Regions from separate parts of the Exiguobacterium sp. UBA3491 genome, predicted to be linked through region 1. Evidence: riboswitches for the same ligand, from Rfam matches in the RefSeq annotation. Region 1 holds a riboswitch; each other region holds the start of a gene.

Region 1 (4,204 bases):
ATGGAAATAATATTGTTCGCGCTCTTCACTCCACGTCCACGGGCTCGGCGCAAAGTAAGACCGCCAATTGTTCGGGGGCGTCTCTTTCGTTCCATCTTTCCAGATGTACCAATCATCCTTGTCGTGGATTCGGTCCCGCGACTGACGGAACCAGTCATGCTGGTCACTCGTATGATTGACGACCAAATCAAGAATTATCTTTAAGCCGCGTGCGTGAGCCGCTGTGATCAACTCTTGTAGATCGCCCATCGTTCCCGCCTTGTCCATGATCGTGTAATAATCGGCAATATCATAGCCATTATCGATGTCTGGAGAACGGTAACATGGATTTAACCAGACGATATCGACACCAAGCGATGCGATGTAATCTAGCTTGTCGATGACACCTCGCAAATCACCGATGCCGTCCCCATTCGAATCCTTAAAACTGCGCCAATAGACTTGATAGACGACTGCTTCTTTCCAGCTAGCTCGCTTCATCTCCTCACTCCTCTCCCTACTCTCTATTCCCGCTCCACATATCTGTACCTGTTTATTGGACGATTTTTTTGAATTTCAAAAAAGTTCTTTTCTTTTGACTGAATATTCGTTATCCTTGACGACAATACTACGAAGGAGGCACACATCCATGAAACATTTCGCTCCATCCATCGCCATCGATCGGCTTCCTGCTCCCGTTTTCGCTGAACTTGCGAACCGGATCGGTGCTGTGAAAGCTGCCGGGCATGATGTCATTACCCTTGGTCAAGGAACACCCGATCAAACGACGCCCGTACATATTCTCGACGCCTTGAAACAGGCGATCGATGAGCCAACAAACCTTCAATATCCACCATTTCGTGGACATGATTTTCTAAAGCAAGCCGTCGCGAGCTTTTATGCGAACGAATTCGGCGTCACGATCGATCCGGCAACCGAGGTCGCAATTCTTCTCGGTAGTAAAGCCGGAATCGTCGCCTTACCACAAACGATCGTCAATCCTGGAGAAGGTGTCATCGTCCCGGATCCGGGGTACCCGGATTACCTGTCTGGAGCAGCACTTGCTGGCGCTTACCCGATTACGCTTCCATTGCTTGAGAAAAATAACTTCCTGCCGGATTACGATTTACTTGATACGACAGATGTCGAGCGCGCCCGGATGTTGTTCCTCAATTACCCGAGTAATCCGACAGGTGCGACAGCGACAGCAGAAGCCTTCGAACAGACCGTTGCCTTCGCGGATGCCCATGATATTTGTGTCGTCCATGATTTAGCCTACGGCGGCATCAGCTTTGATGGTCCCACACGAAGCTTCTTGCAGACGGAAGGGGCGAAGGAGGTCGGAATCGAGTTGTTCTCACTCTCGAAACGCTTCAACATGTCTGGCTTCCGAATCGCTTTCGCGATCGGAAATCCGTCCGTCATCTCAAGCATCGAGACGTATCAGGAACATCTCTACGTCAGTGCCTTCACACCGATCCAACATGCAGCGACCGTCGCTCTGACGAGTGACCAGACATGTGTCCGCGAGTTAAGTAGTCTGTACGAAACACGACGCGATGCGTTGTTCGCGAAACTCGATGCGATTGGCTGGAGTGGACCACGTCCGGGCGGTTCCTTCTTCGTCTGGCTTCCTGTTCCTGAAGGTTACACGTCCCAAAGCTTCACCGATCACCTGCTTGACGAAGCACACGTCGCTGTAACCCCTGGATCCTTCTTCGGCGAATACGGTGAAGGCTACGTCCGGATCAGCTTGATTGCTGACGTCGAACGTCTAGAAGAAGCCGTCGATCGAATCGGAACGCTCAACCTGTTCCGGACACCTGTTGCAGAATAATTCTGAAAAAACATTTGACAGATGGGAATCATTTCCGTTAAAGTAAATCCCAACAGCATAACTACTTATCGAGAGCGACCGAGGGATTAGGCCCAACGACGTCCGGCAACCACCTATCAGGAACGGTGCCACATCCTACAGAATGGATTCATTCTGAGAGATAAGTTACGAAATCTTACACTTTCGTCGCTTTTTCTGGTTGCTCTGCTACTAGGAAAAAGCGACTTTTTTTGTATGAGGAGATGAGCAGATGATTGAATTCAAACAGATTACGAAACGGTTCGTCCGAGACCGGACCCCGATTTTTGCATTACGAGATGTCGATTTGACGATTCAAAAAGGAGAAATTTTTGGGATCATCGGTGAATCCGGTGCCGGTAAGAGTACGTTGCTTCGTCTGATCAACGGTCTCGAGCATCCGACACAAGGAACGGTAAAGGTCGACGGTGTCTCGCTCGGCGGGATGTCAAAAGCAGATTTGCGTCAACTTCGCTTGCGGACAGGAATGATCTTTCAGCATTTCCAATTGATCCAGTCGCGTAATGTCGCAGATAACATTGCTTTTGCACTGAAGGCTGCCGGCGTCAAACGAGCAGATTTTCCGGAACGGATCCGTGAACTCGTCTCGCTCGTCGGACTCGAAGGATTCGAGACGAACTTCCCGAGTCAGTTGAGCGGCGGACAGAAACAGCGCGTCGGGATTGCCCGGGCACTCGCGAATGATCCAACCGTCTTGTTATGTGACGAAGCGACCTCTGCCCTTGATCCGGTCACGACGCTGCAGATTTTAGATTTGTTGAAAGATTTGAATGAACGACTCGGATTGACGATCGTCCTCATCACGCATGAGATCGATGTCGTCAAACAGATTTGCCATCGTGTCGCGGTCATGTCGCAAGGGGAAGTCGTCGAAGTTGCCTCTACATACGATTTGTTCAGTCAAGCCAAACATCCGGTGACACAACATTACGTCGACACGGCACTCCAGATCGAGCTACCGGAACGCATCTTGCAAGCGACACCGGGAAAGATCATCCGCCTACAGTTCACGGGCGAGAAGACCGGTGAAAGTACGTTGTCGGAAGCCATCCGTCGATACGATATCTCGGTCAGCATCCTGCACGGAAAAGTCGATTACATCCAAGACGTCGCTTTTGGTGTCCTAATCGTCAGCTTGACGGGATCCTCCGATCAAATCGCACCTGCCCTCGACTGGCTCGCGACGGAACTTCATACACTCGAGGTGATTCAGGATGTGGCTTGATCGTATTCAAACGATGTTACCCGAGTTGTTGAAGGCGCTCGGTGAGACGGCGTGGATGGTCGGAATTTCACTTGCCTTCGCATTGGTCGTCGGGATTCCGCTCGGGATTCTCTTGTTCGTCACCGACCGCGGATTATTTTTTCAAAACCTTGCCGTCCGCCGTGTTCTTGACTTCGTCGTCAACATCGTCCGGTCTTTGCCGTTCATCATCTTGCTTGTTGCCCTCATTCCATTAACGAAATTTTTGCTTGATAATACGATTGGTCCGACAGCAGCATCCGTCAGCCTCAGTGTCGCAGCGATTCCGTTTCTCGCACGACTCGTCGAAACATCACTGCGTGAGATTCCACCTGGTTTGATCGAAGCAGCGGAAGCGTGCGGTGCGAAACCATTACGGATCATCGTCAGTATCCTTTTACCAGAAGCACTCCCTGGCATCATTCAGGGCATCACGCTAACGACGATCAGTTTGATCGGCTTCTCGGCAATGGCTGGGATCGTCGGCGGCGGAGGTGTCGGTGACCTCGCGATCCGCTTCGGCTATTATCGCTATGATAATCTCATCATGATCGTGACGATCGTCGTCCTCATCGTCATCGTCCAGAGCATTCAAGCACTTGGCAATCAACTGGCGCGAAAAACAGACAAGCGCTAATCATACATATAAAGGGAGAGTTGAATCATGAAAAAACGATATGCCTTTTTAGCTACAGCCTTACTTGGTGCAGGAATCCTCGCAGGATGCGGAGACAGCAGCGCTGATGAAAAAGACAAGACGATCAAGATTGGAGCGACAAGCGGACCTTATAGCGACATGGTCAAACAAGCGATTCAACCGCAACTCGAAAAGAAAGGCTATAAAGTCGAAATCGTCGAATTCAGCGATTATATCCAACCTAACATCGCACTCGGTAGCGGCAATATCGATGCTAACTTATTCCAACACTCGATTTACCTGAAGACGTTCTCTAAAGAAAAGAAGCTCGACCTTAAAGGACTCATCACTGTCCCGACGGCACCGATGGGACTGTATAGTAAAACGGCGAAGACACTTGACGACGTCAAGACGGGTGCTGAAGTCGCGACGCCGAATGATCCGACGAACCAAGCGCGGGCGTTGAACT
Region 2 (4,204 bases), on a different contig from region 1:
CCGGTCGCCTGACTGGAACAATTCCAGTGCATGAATCCCGATTTGACGTGACGTCTGCGCATCCTGGTCGTATAAGGCGACCGTCCGTTTTTCCAACCGTTCGCGAATCACTTCTACCGACGTCCCGTCTTGAATGATTGGATTCAATTGATCGAGGACATTTCGCAAGTTGACGGCCGTCGGTCGTGTCGCGAGTAACGTCGCCGATGTCTCAAGCAAGGCTTGCTTGTAGACCGGTAGCTCTGCTTCAAAGCGGTACGCTTCTTGAACGAGCACGAATCCACCGAATAAGCTGATCGCAGGTGCGCCCCGGACACGTAGTTGTTTAATCGCCTCAACCGCTTGCGCGAGATCAGCAATGACTTCATAGTGCTCTTCTTGCGGTAGACGTGTCTGATCGAGAATCGTCAAGACACGATCTTCGTAACGGATACTTTGAACGAATGTAGTCATCGGCTCAGTTCCTCCGTTACGTCAAAGTTTCGTAAATCATCGAATGTCCGGCATTCTGTACGGCGTTTGATTAACGCCGCTCCTAGACGAAGAGCGTGACGTTTCCGCTCTAAGCGTTCCGTCGTTGAATCGATTGATTCTAAATCAGCGACCGGTGCAAGGCCGATCGTCCGCCGAATCAATTCGCAACCGGCAAAGCCAAGGGCATCCTGCAAGATCGTGCTCAGTACATCGTCGACGAGCCCCGATGCCCGGAATGGTTCGACGGCTTCCCGTTCCCATAATGCACGGAACGTTGAAGCAAACGTCAGCCAGAACGTATCGATATCCTTGATTCGGGCGCCACGTCGTGTAGGGTAATCCGGATATGCCGCGAAGAATAGATGCGCAATGAACTGCCCGACATCGAATCCGAATGGACCATAAAAGGCGAATTCAGGGTCGATGACTTTCGTTTCCGTCGCCGAGGCGAAGATGCTTCCTGTATGTAGATCGCCGTGCAGCAATGCATCTCCTTTCGTGATGAAGAGCGCTTCGAGTTTTGCGACTTCGCGTTTCAACTCATCGTCTGCCCATAGACGTGCCACCTCTTCTTCGAGTCCGGCTTCAATCTCGTTCGTCTCCGCGTCATGAAACGGATCCGTGAAGATTAATTTTTCCGTGATGTCGCACAAGTCTGGATTGTAGTACGTTCGGGCGACACGTTTCTTTTCAACCGGACCAAGCGCAAAGTCCGATGTATGGAATAACGTCCGAGCGAGATAAGAACCGATATGTTCCGCAAGCAACGGATACTGTTCACCTGCGAGTAAACCACTTCGAACGATCGTCAGATGTGAAAGATCTTCCATGACCGTATATGCCTCTTCATGACTAGCATGAAAAACACGTGGCACGAACGGTACGGCATGCCGTGCGAATTCACGGAGTGCGGATTGCTCGATCCACGCTCGTTCGAGCGATAACGGCCAGCTCTCCCCGACGACCTTCGCATATGGTAATGCTTGTTTTAAAATCAAGCGATGTTCGCCTTCTCGAATCCGAAAGACGAGGTTGAGGTTCCCGTCGCCAATCTCTTCTGCTTCGACGGCTCCATCGCCGATCAGTCCTAATGTCCGAACACAATCAATCGCGTCCTGTTCTGTGAATGCTTTATATGTCATCTCAGTTTCCCCCTATGTGATACACGAAAAAGCGCCTCTTTTCGTCATCGAAAAGAGGCGCAGAAAAGTCACTGCGTCCTCTTATCTCTCAGACGAAACGTCTGTTGGATGTAGCACCGTGCCCAGTGGTCGGTTGCTGCGGCGTCATCGGGCCAATTCCCTCTGCCAACTCGCGATAAGAGTCGTATGTAGTTGTCGTGTGTGATATTGATTTGAATCTTACGCAATCGACTTCCTCGCTGTCAAATCGAAATCAAGCAGAAACGGATATCATTTTTAAGTCATCTATAGAAAGAGTATTTTCAAAAAAATAAATTTTCTAAAAATAGTTTGACAAGTGGCGATTCTCATGTAAAAATTGCAATTAGATTTCACAATTTCATCCAATTCTTATCAAGAGCAGACGGAGGGACAAGCCCTACGATGTCGCAGCAACCGACCTTTTGGCACGGTGCTAATTCTTGCAGCTACTAAGCTGACAGATAAGAGTCCACGTTCGAATCATTCATGGTCTCTTGTCGCTGACGAGAGACCATTTTTTTGTTGAAGGAGGAAAGACATGGCTTATATCACTGCTACTTATCAATTGACTGCCCGTGATCGACTCGAGCAGCGCGCTGAACAACTCGCGCTTGGTCTGACAGTCGGTTCTTGGACGGAACTGAATCATCTCGAACAACAACAACTTGCCTCGTTCAAAGGGGAAGTCGTACATACCGAAGAACGCGATGGCAAAGGATATATCACGATTCGTTACCCGGAACATAACGTATCGCGCGACTTTTCTGCGATTCTGACGACCGTCTTCGGGAAACTCTCACTCGACGGTGAAATCAAATTAACGGAATTGCTACTACCCGATACATTTACGTCGGACTTTCCAGGTGCAAAGTTCGGGATCGAAGGGGTCCGTTCCTTGATCGGTGTCGAAGATCGCCCACTATTAATGAGCATCTTCAAAGGAGTCATCGGACGCGATTTATCGTTCCTTCGTGATCAACTCGAAGGACAACTCGCTGGTGGGATCGATCTCGTCAAAGACGATGAGATCCTATACGACAATCCATTGACACCAACGATTGACCGGGCACGGATCGGACGTGAGGTCATCGATGCTCACTTCCAACGGACCGGTAAACGTGCGTTATATGCGATCACACTCAGCGGTCCTGTCTTTACGCTCAAGGATCAAGCCAAGCGATTGATTGATGCTGGAGCGACTGCTTTCTTGCTGAATACCTTCACATACGGACTCGACGTCTTACGCGAACTGGCAAGTGATCCGGAAATCAACGTTCCGATTTTCAATCATCCGGCATATAGCGGTGCGTTGATCGCTAGCCCGAATCACGGAGTCGCAGCTCCTGTCTTACTCGGCACATTACCGCGCGCTGCTGGAGCAGACTTGACGCTATTCCCGTCTCCTTACGGCAATGTCGCTTTGCCAAAGGATGTCGCCCGTGGTATCGCGGTCGAAGCGACCCGTCTCGGTCAGACGAAATCAATCTTCCCGGTTCCTTCAGCCGGTATTCATCCTGGACTCGTCGCTCAACTCGTACGAGACTTCGGGATCGCTTCCGTCATCAACGCCGGCGGCGGCGTACATGGTCATCCGCAAGGTGCTGCGGCTGGTGTCATTGCTTTCCGTCAGGCACTCGATGCGGCACTCGCAAATGAATCCCTATCGACGGCAGCATCGCGTCATGAAGAATTACGAATTGCCCTCGACGCTTGGGGGATCAAGTCATGACCGTACGGATTCTTTGTGACTTCGACGGGACGGTGACGACACAGGATAACATCATCGCACTCATGCAGGCATTTGCGCCAGCGAGTGACTTCGAACCGTTAAAACGCGGTGTACTCGACCGGACGTTATCGATTCAGAGTGGTGTCGGGCAAATGTTCGCACTTCTGCCGTCTGACGGAAAAACAGCCTATCTTGACTTTTTGTTGGAGCGTGCAGTCATTCGCGACGGATTTTCGGAGTTACTGCAGTACAGTCGTCGTCAAGGCATCGATTTTTCGATCGTCAGCGGTGGAATGGACTTTTTCGTCGAACCAATCTTAGCGCCATTCCTCGACCAAGAACAGATTTACTGTAACGTCGCTGATTTTAGTGGTCCATTCGTCCATATCGATTGGCCAAACGCCTGCGATACCCATTGCACGAACGGGTGCGGCTGTTGTAAAACGTCCGTTGCCCGGACACTACGTAAAGACGGTGACGTCATCATCGTCATCGGCGACTCGGTGACGGACTTCGAACTCGCAAAACAAGCGGATCGTGTCTATGCCCGTGATTATCTGATCACGTTGTGTGAAGAGAACGATATCGCCTATACACCGTTTGAGACGTTCCACGATATCGTTCATGATTTAACACGAGCGGAGGTGACAACATGACATTCATGCGACGGTATGAAGAGCTACGCGCCATCAAACAAGAGCTTGCGGCGCGCGATTGGTTCCCTGGTACGAGTGGCAATCTCGCCATCCGGACATCCGGTGTCCCGGTTGAATTCCTTGTGACGGCAAGCGGAAAAGATAAACGGCAGACGACTCCTGACGACTTCGTTCATGTCGAT
Region 3 (4,204 bases), on a different contig from region 1:
CTATGTCATCCAGTCAGGCTGGACACCTGTTTATCTTCCTGTATCCGCTGTGACGATCACGTCCGATAAACGGGTCGTTAAAAAGAATAATACGAATACGCGTGGTGAAAAGCTGATCCAAGCAGCAGTCCAACATATCGGCACACCATACACATGGGGTTCGCAAGATGCCGTGAATGGTGGTTTTGACTGTTCCGGTTTGATTCACTACGCGACGAACAAGGCTGGAAAATACGGTGGTCGGACGAACGTTCGTGGCTACTGGTACGGTGCTTTCTTTACGAATCGCCGGACGAGCATCTCAAGTGGTAAACGCTCAGATATCGTCTTCTTCCAGAACACCTATACAGACGGTCCATCGCATATTGGAATCATGCTCGACAACGAACACTTCATCCATGCGGGTGGTTCACAGCTGCAAATCAATTCAATCTATGAACCGCGTTGGCAGGAGCATTTCCTCGGCTTTAAATCGATGTAATAAAAAAGACGAATCCGTCGGTTTCGACGGGTTCGTCTCTTCTTATCGCAACACGTCAGAAAGTCATCTCGACGTATTTCGCCACTTGTCGGTCCATCAAGTATAATTCGATCTGTTCACGATAGGCTTTATAGTGGTCGGATGCGATATGCGCTTCAAGCGCTTCTTCGTCCCGATACACTTCATACAGCATGAATTGATGCTCATCCTCGATCGATTGGTGCAAGGAATAACGTAAGCATCCTTCTTCTTTTTGTGAAGCATGATAAACCGTTTGTAAAATCGGGAAGACTTGATCCGCAAGTCCAGCTTTGATGGTAAGTACAGCGTTGACGACGATTTCTCCCATGTTTCATTATCCCCTTTCGTGATTACCTGTATATGTACCCATTTTCACGAAAAGACACACGTCAAAGGAGCTTGAAGATGCAAACTCAACTTTTTGAAGCACTTGAACAATTCGAACCCACGATGATCGCGTTACGTCGTGATTTTCATCGACATCCGGAACTCTCTTTCCAGGAAGTCCGCACACCAGAACGAATTGCAAACTTTTACGCGGAGCAGGGCATCCCTTATCAAACAGCCGTCGGAGGTCGTGGTGTCGTCGCGACGATTGAAGGTAAACAGCCTGGTCCGACGATTGCTGTCCGCGCAGATTTTGACGCATTACCACTTCAGGAAGAGACAACGCTTGCTTTCCGGTCGATCCATCCTGGTATCATGCATGCTTGCGGGCATGATGGTCACACGGCAATGGTGATGGCCCTGGCTGCTACGCTCTATCCGTTACGCGATCAATTGCAAGGAACGATTCGAATCATCCACCAGCATGGCGAAGAGGTCTTTCCCGGTGGAGCAATTCAAATGATTGAAGCCGGCGTCCTCGAAGGGGTCGATGCAATTTTTGCGACACATCTCGAAAATGATTTACCGGTTGGCACGATTGGGTTCCGGGAAGGACATACATTGTGTGCGATCGACGAATTCGAAATCATCGTCCATGGTCAAGGTGGTCATGCCCAGGCACCGCATAAAACAAAAGATGCTCTCGTCGCTGGAGCGCAACTCGTCTGCAACTTACAGCATCTCGTCAGTCGACGGGTCGATCCGTTTGAGCCTGCTGTTCTTGCAATTGGTTCTTTCCATGCGGGAACGGCTCCGAACATCGTCACGGGTGAAGCACGCATCGTCGGTGAAATTCGGACGTTCAATGAGACATTGCGGCATCAGCTCCGGCAAGAAGTCGATCTTGTCGCCAAAACGACATGTGCCGGCATCGGTGCTACCTATTCAATCGACTTCACGACTGGTTATCCAGCACTCTGGAATCATCCGGACGAGACAAAACTTGTTCAGGAAGCCGCTTCTTTCTTACCGGAAGCATCCGTCCGGGCACTCACACCAATGATGGCTGCGGATGACTTCGCGCATTATCTAACACATGTCCCGGGAAGTTATTTCTTTACTGGCTCCGGATATACGGACGGTCGCGTCAACTATCCACAGCATCATCCGCAGTACGAAATCAACGAACAGGCGTTGTTGATTGGTGCGAAGACACTCGGAGCGACGGTTTTACGTGCCTTGAAACCTAAGGATTGACTTTATTTCTGTGTGAATGGTATCATCACAACAATGATAACGAATGACATCAACTTCATATACCCTTATCAAGAGTGGACCGAGAGATCTGGATCGATGACGTCCCAGCAACCTGCGCATAGCAAGGTGCTACGACCAGCAAAGCGAAAGCTTTGGTTGATAAAAAGCGGCGACTCCTTTTGCAACCAAGCGAAGGAGTCGTTTTCGTTTTCTCGCTGTCAGACATACAATGGGGATTTCCCACGGAGAGGAAGAGACAGATGGAAAAAGCAACATTTGCAGGTGGATGTTTTTGGTGCATGGTGACACCGTTTGAAGAATTACCAGGAATCGAGGGAATCGTATCAGGTTACATGGGCGGACACGTCGACAATCCGACATACGAGCAAGTCAAGACAGGAACGACGGGACATCTCGAAGTCGTCCAAATCACGTTTGACCCGAGCCTGTTCCCGTACGAGCGTCTGCTCGAACTCTACTGGCCACAAACGGATCCGACGGATGCAGAAGGTCAATTCCAAGATCGCGGCACGCAGTACGCGCCAGCAATCTTCTATCATACGGATGCGCAGCATGAAGCTGCGATTACTTCTCGTGACGCTCTTGCTGCAAGCAACCGTTTCAAACAACCAATCGTGACGCGGATCGATGCTGCTTCTGAATTTTATCCGGCGGAAGAGTACCACCAAGACTTCCATAAGAAAAATCCAGAACACTATAAAAAAGATCGTGCTGCTTCTGGTCGCGATGCTTTCATCGAACAGGAATGGAAAGATACGACGACGGTCTGATTCAAAAAAATGTATATAAAAACAGGTCAGTAAACGTTGGTTTGCTGACCTGTTTCATTGTTATGGAAAAAGTAAGTCATGAAACACGTTCTACTTGATCCTTTGCCTGTTGTTCCGGTGCCACGACTTGATACCGTTTCAAGACGAAGATGCCACACACCATGACAGCGAGACCGATGAGCTGACCAAACGATAAGTCGATTTGTGGCAAACCGAACCAACCGAACGTATCAACAGCAAGGGCAAAGCTCAACTGCGAAATCAACACGACAGAAATCGCGACGGACGGACCAAGCAATTGAATCCCGCGCATGACACAAAAGACGACACCGACACCCACGAGTCCACCGAACCAGTAGAGTGGTGACACGTTTTGAATCTGTCCGATCGTTCCACCACGAAACAGGACATACGTGATGCTTGCTCCGATGAAGCCGACGAAGAAAACCAGCGTCGTCGTTGCCCATGCGCCGAATGCATTACTCATCCGAGCATTCAATACCGTCTGCAAACTGATTAACATTCCAGCCAATACGGCACACACAATGCCTATTATCATGTTCGTTCCTCCTTACTCATAGCTGTTACCGTTCGCTTTCTCGCGAATCCGTTCCAAATCGACGATGATGATCTTGCCACGTCGTCGAACAAGAATCTCTTCCTCACACAACTTCGTGATGATCCGGTTGAGATGACGATAACTTGTTCCAAGCCAGTCAGCGACGTCATGTAGATTCGACGTCCGCATCTCCTGATAAAACAAACTGTCACTAGCTTCGGACGCAATCGATAATAAGTAGCCTGCAAATCGCTCCTCGACCGTATAGAGTACGTGGTGCGACGCTGATTTCGAATCGGCATACCACTTCGCTGTAATTGTTCTTAGTAAAAATTGCAGAAAGACATTCGTCGTATTGTGCTCGCGTAAAATCGTATACGGCACGCTCAACACATCGACATCGGTCACCGCCTCAACTGTATTCAACACTTCTCGTTCATTGATGAACTCGGCGTCACCAATCACTGTCAGTGGTGTTTTGAATCGTAAAATCCGTTGTTTTCCTTCTGATGAAGCAGCAGAAATCTTGACCTTGCCTGCGACGATGAAGTACATCCGGTCGATTGTCGCACCGGTCGTACAGAGGAGTTCTCCTTTTCGGAAGGTTTCTTCACGCAACCAAGCGCGCGTCTCTTTCGTTAAAATCGTATCCAGTCCATATTGTTGGATGACGGTTTCCATGTTCGTTCCCTCCCTTTAGGCAAGTGAGAAAATCGCAACTCCTGCAAGCATGAGACCCACACCAACCCACTGACCACGATTTCCTTG

What was found. A riboswitch is a leader RNA that binds a small molecule or an ion and turns the genes downstream of it on or off. The one in region 1 is predicted to bind S-adenosylmethionine.
Region 2: linked by a shared signal. The riboswitch ahead of mtnK (S-methyl-5-thioribose kinase) and the one ahead of B4F99_RS08245 (methionine ABC transporter ATP-binding protein) in region 1 are both predicted to bind S-adenosylmethionine.
Region 3: linked by a shared signal. The riboswitch ahead of msrA (peptide-methionine (S)-S-oxide reductase MsrA) and the one ahead of B4F99_RS08245 (methionine ABC transporter ATP-binding protein) in region 1 are both predicted to bind S-adenosylmethionine.

The regions. Positions count from the first base shown of each region.
Region 1 covers NZ_DFQK01000021.1:260,607-264,810, reverse strand. Annotated here, with positions in the region: gene B4F99_RS08255 (alpha-glucosidase) at 1-480, opposite strand, end outside; gene B4F99_RS08250 (aminotransferase class I/II-fold pyridoxal phosphate-dependent enzyme) at 629-1,816, shown strand; SAM riboswitch class I at 1,879-1,983, shown strand; gene B4F99_RS08245 (methionine ABC transporter ATP-binding protein) at 2,067-3,080, shown strand; gene B4F99_RS08240 (methionine ABC transporter permease) at 3,070-3,735, shown strand; gene B4F99_RS08235 (MetQ/NlpA family ABC transporter substrate-binding protein) at 3,763-4,204, shown strand, end outside.
Region 2 covers NZ_DFQK01000015.1:19,974-24,177, forward strand. Annotated here, with positions in the region: gene mtnA (S-methyl-5-thioribose-1-phosphate isomerase) at 1-453, opposite strand, end outside; gene mtnK (S-methyl-5-thioribose kinase) at 450-1,616, opposite strand; SAM riboswitch class I at 1,695-1,798, opposite strand; SAM riboswitch class I at 2,004-2,105, shown strand; gene B4F99_RS05015 (2,3-diketo-5-methylthiopentyl-1-phosphate enolase) at 2,176-3,366, shown strand; gene B4F99_RS05020 (2-hydroxy-3-keto-5-methylthiopentenyl-1-phosphate phosphatase) at 3,363-4,022, shown strand; gene B4F99_RS05025 (methylthioribulose 1-phosphate dehydratase) at 4,019-4,204, shown strand, end outside.
Region 3 covers NZ_DFQK01000015.1:40,486-44,689, forward strand. Annotated here, with positions in the region: gene B4F99_RS05120 (C40 family peptidase) at 1-481, shown strand, start outside; gene B4F99_RS05125 (putative quinol monooxygenase) at 537-830, opposite strand; gene B4F99_RS05130 (M20 metallopeptidase family protein) at 908-2,086, shown strand; SAM riboswitch class I at 2,149-2,252, shown strand; gene msrA (peptide-methionine (S)-S-oxide reductase MsrA) at 2,347-2,877, shown strand; gene B4F99_RS05140 (DMT family transporter) at 2,954-3,436, opposite strand; gene B4F99_RS05145 (Crp/Fnr family transcriptional regulator) at 3,449-4,117, opposite strand; gene B4F99_RS05150 (DMT family transporter) at 4,133-4,204, opposite strand, start outside.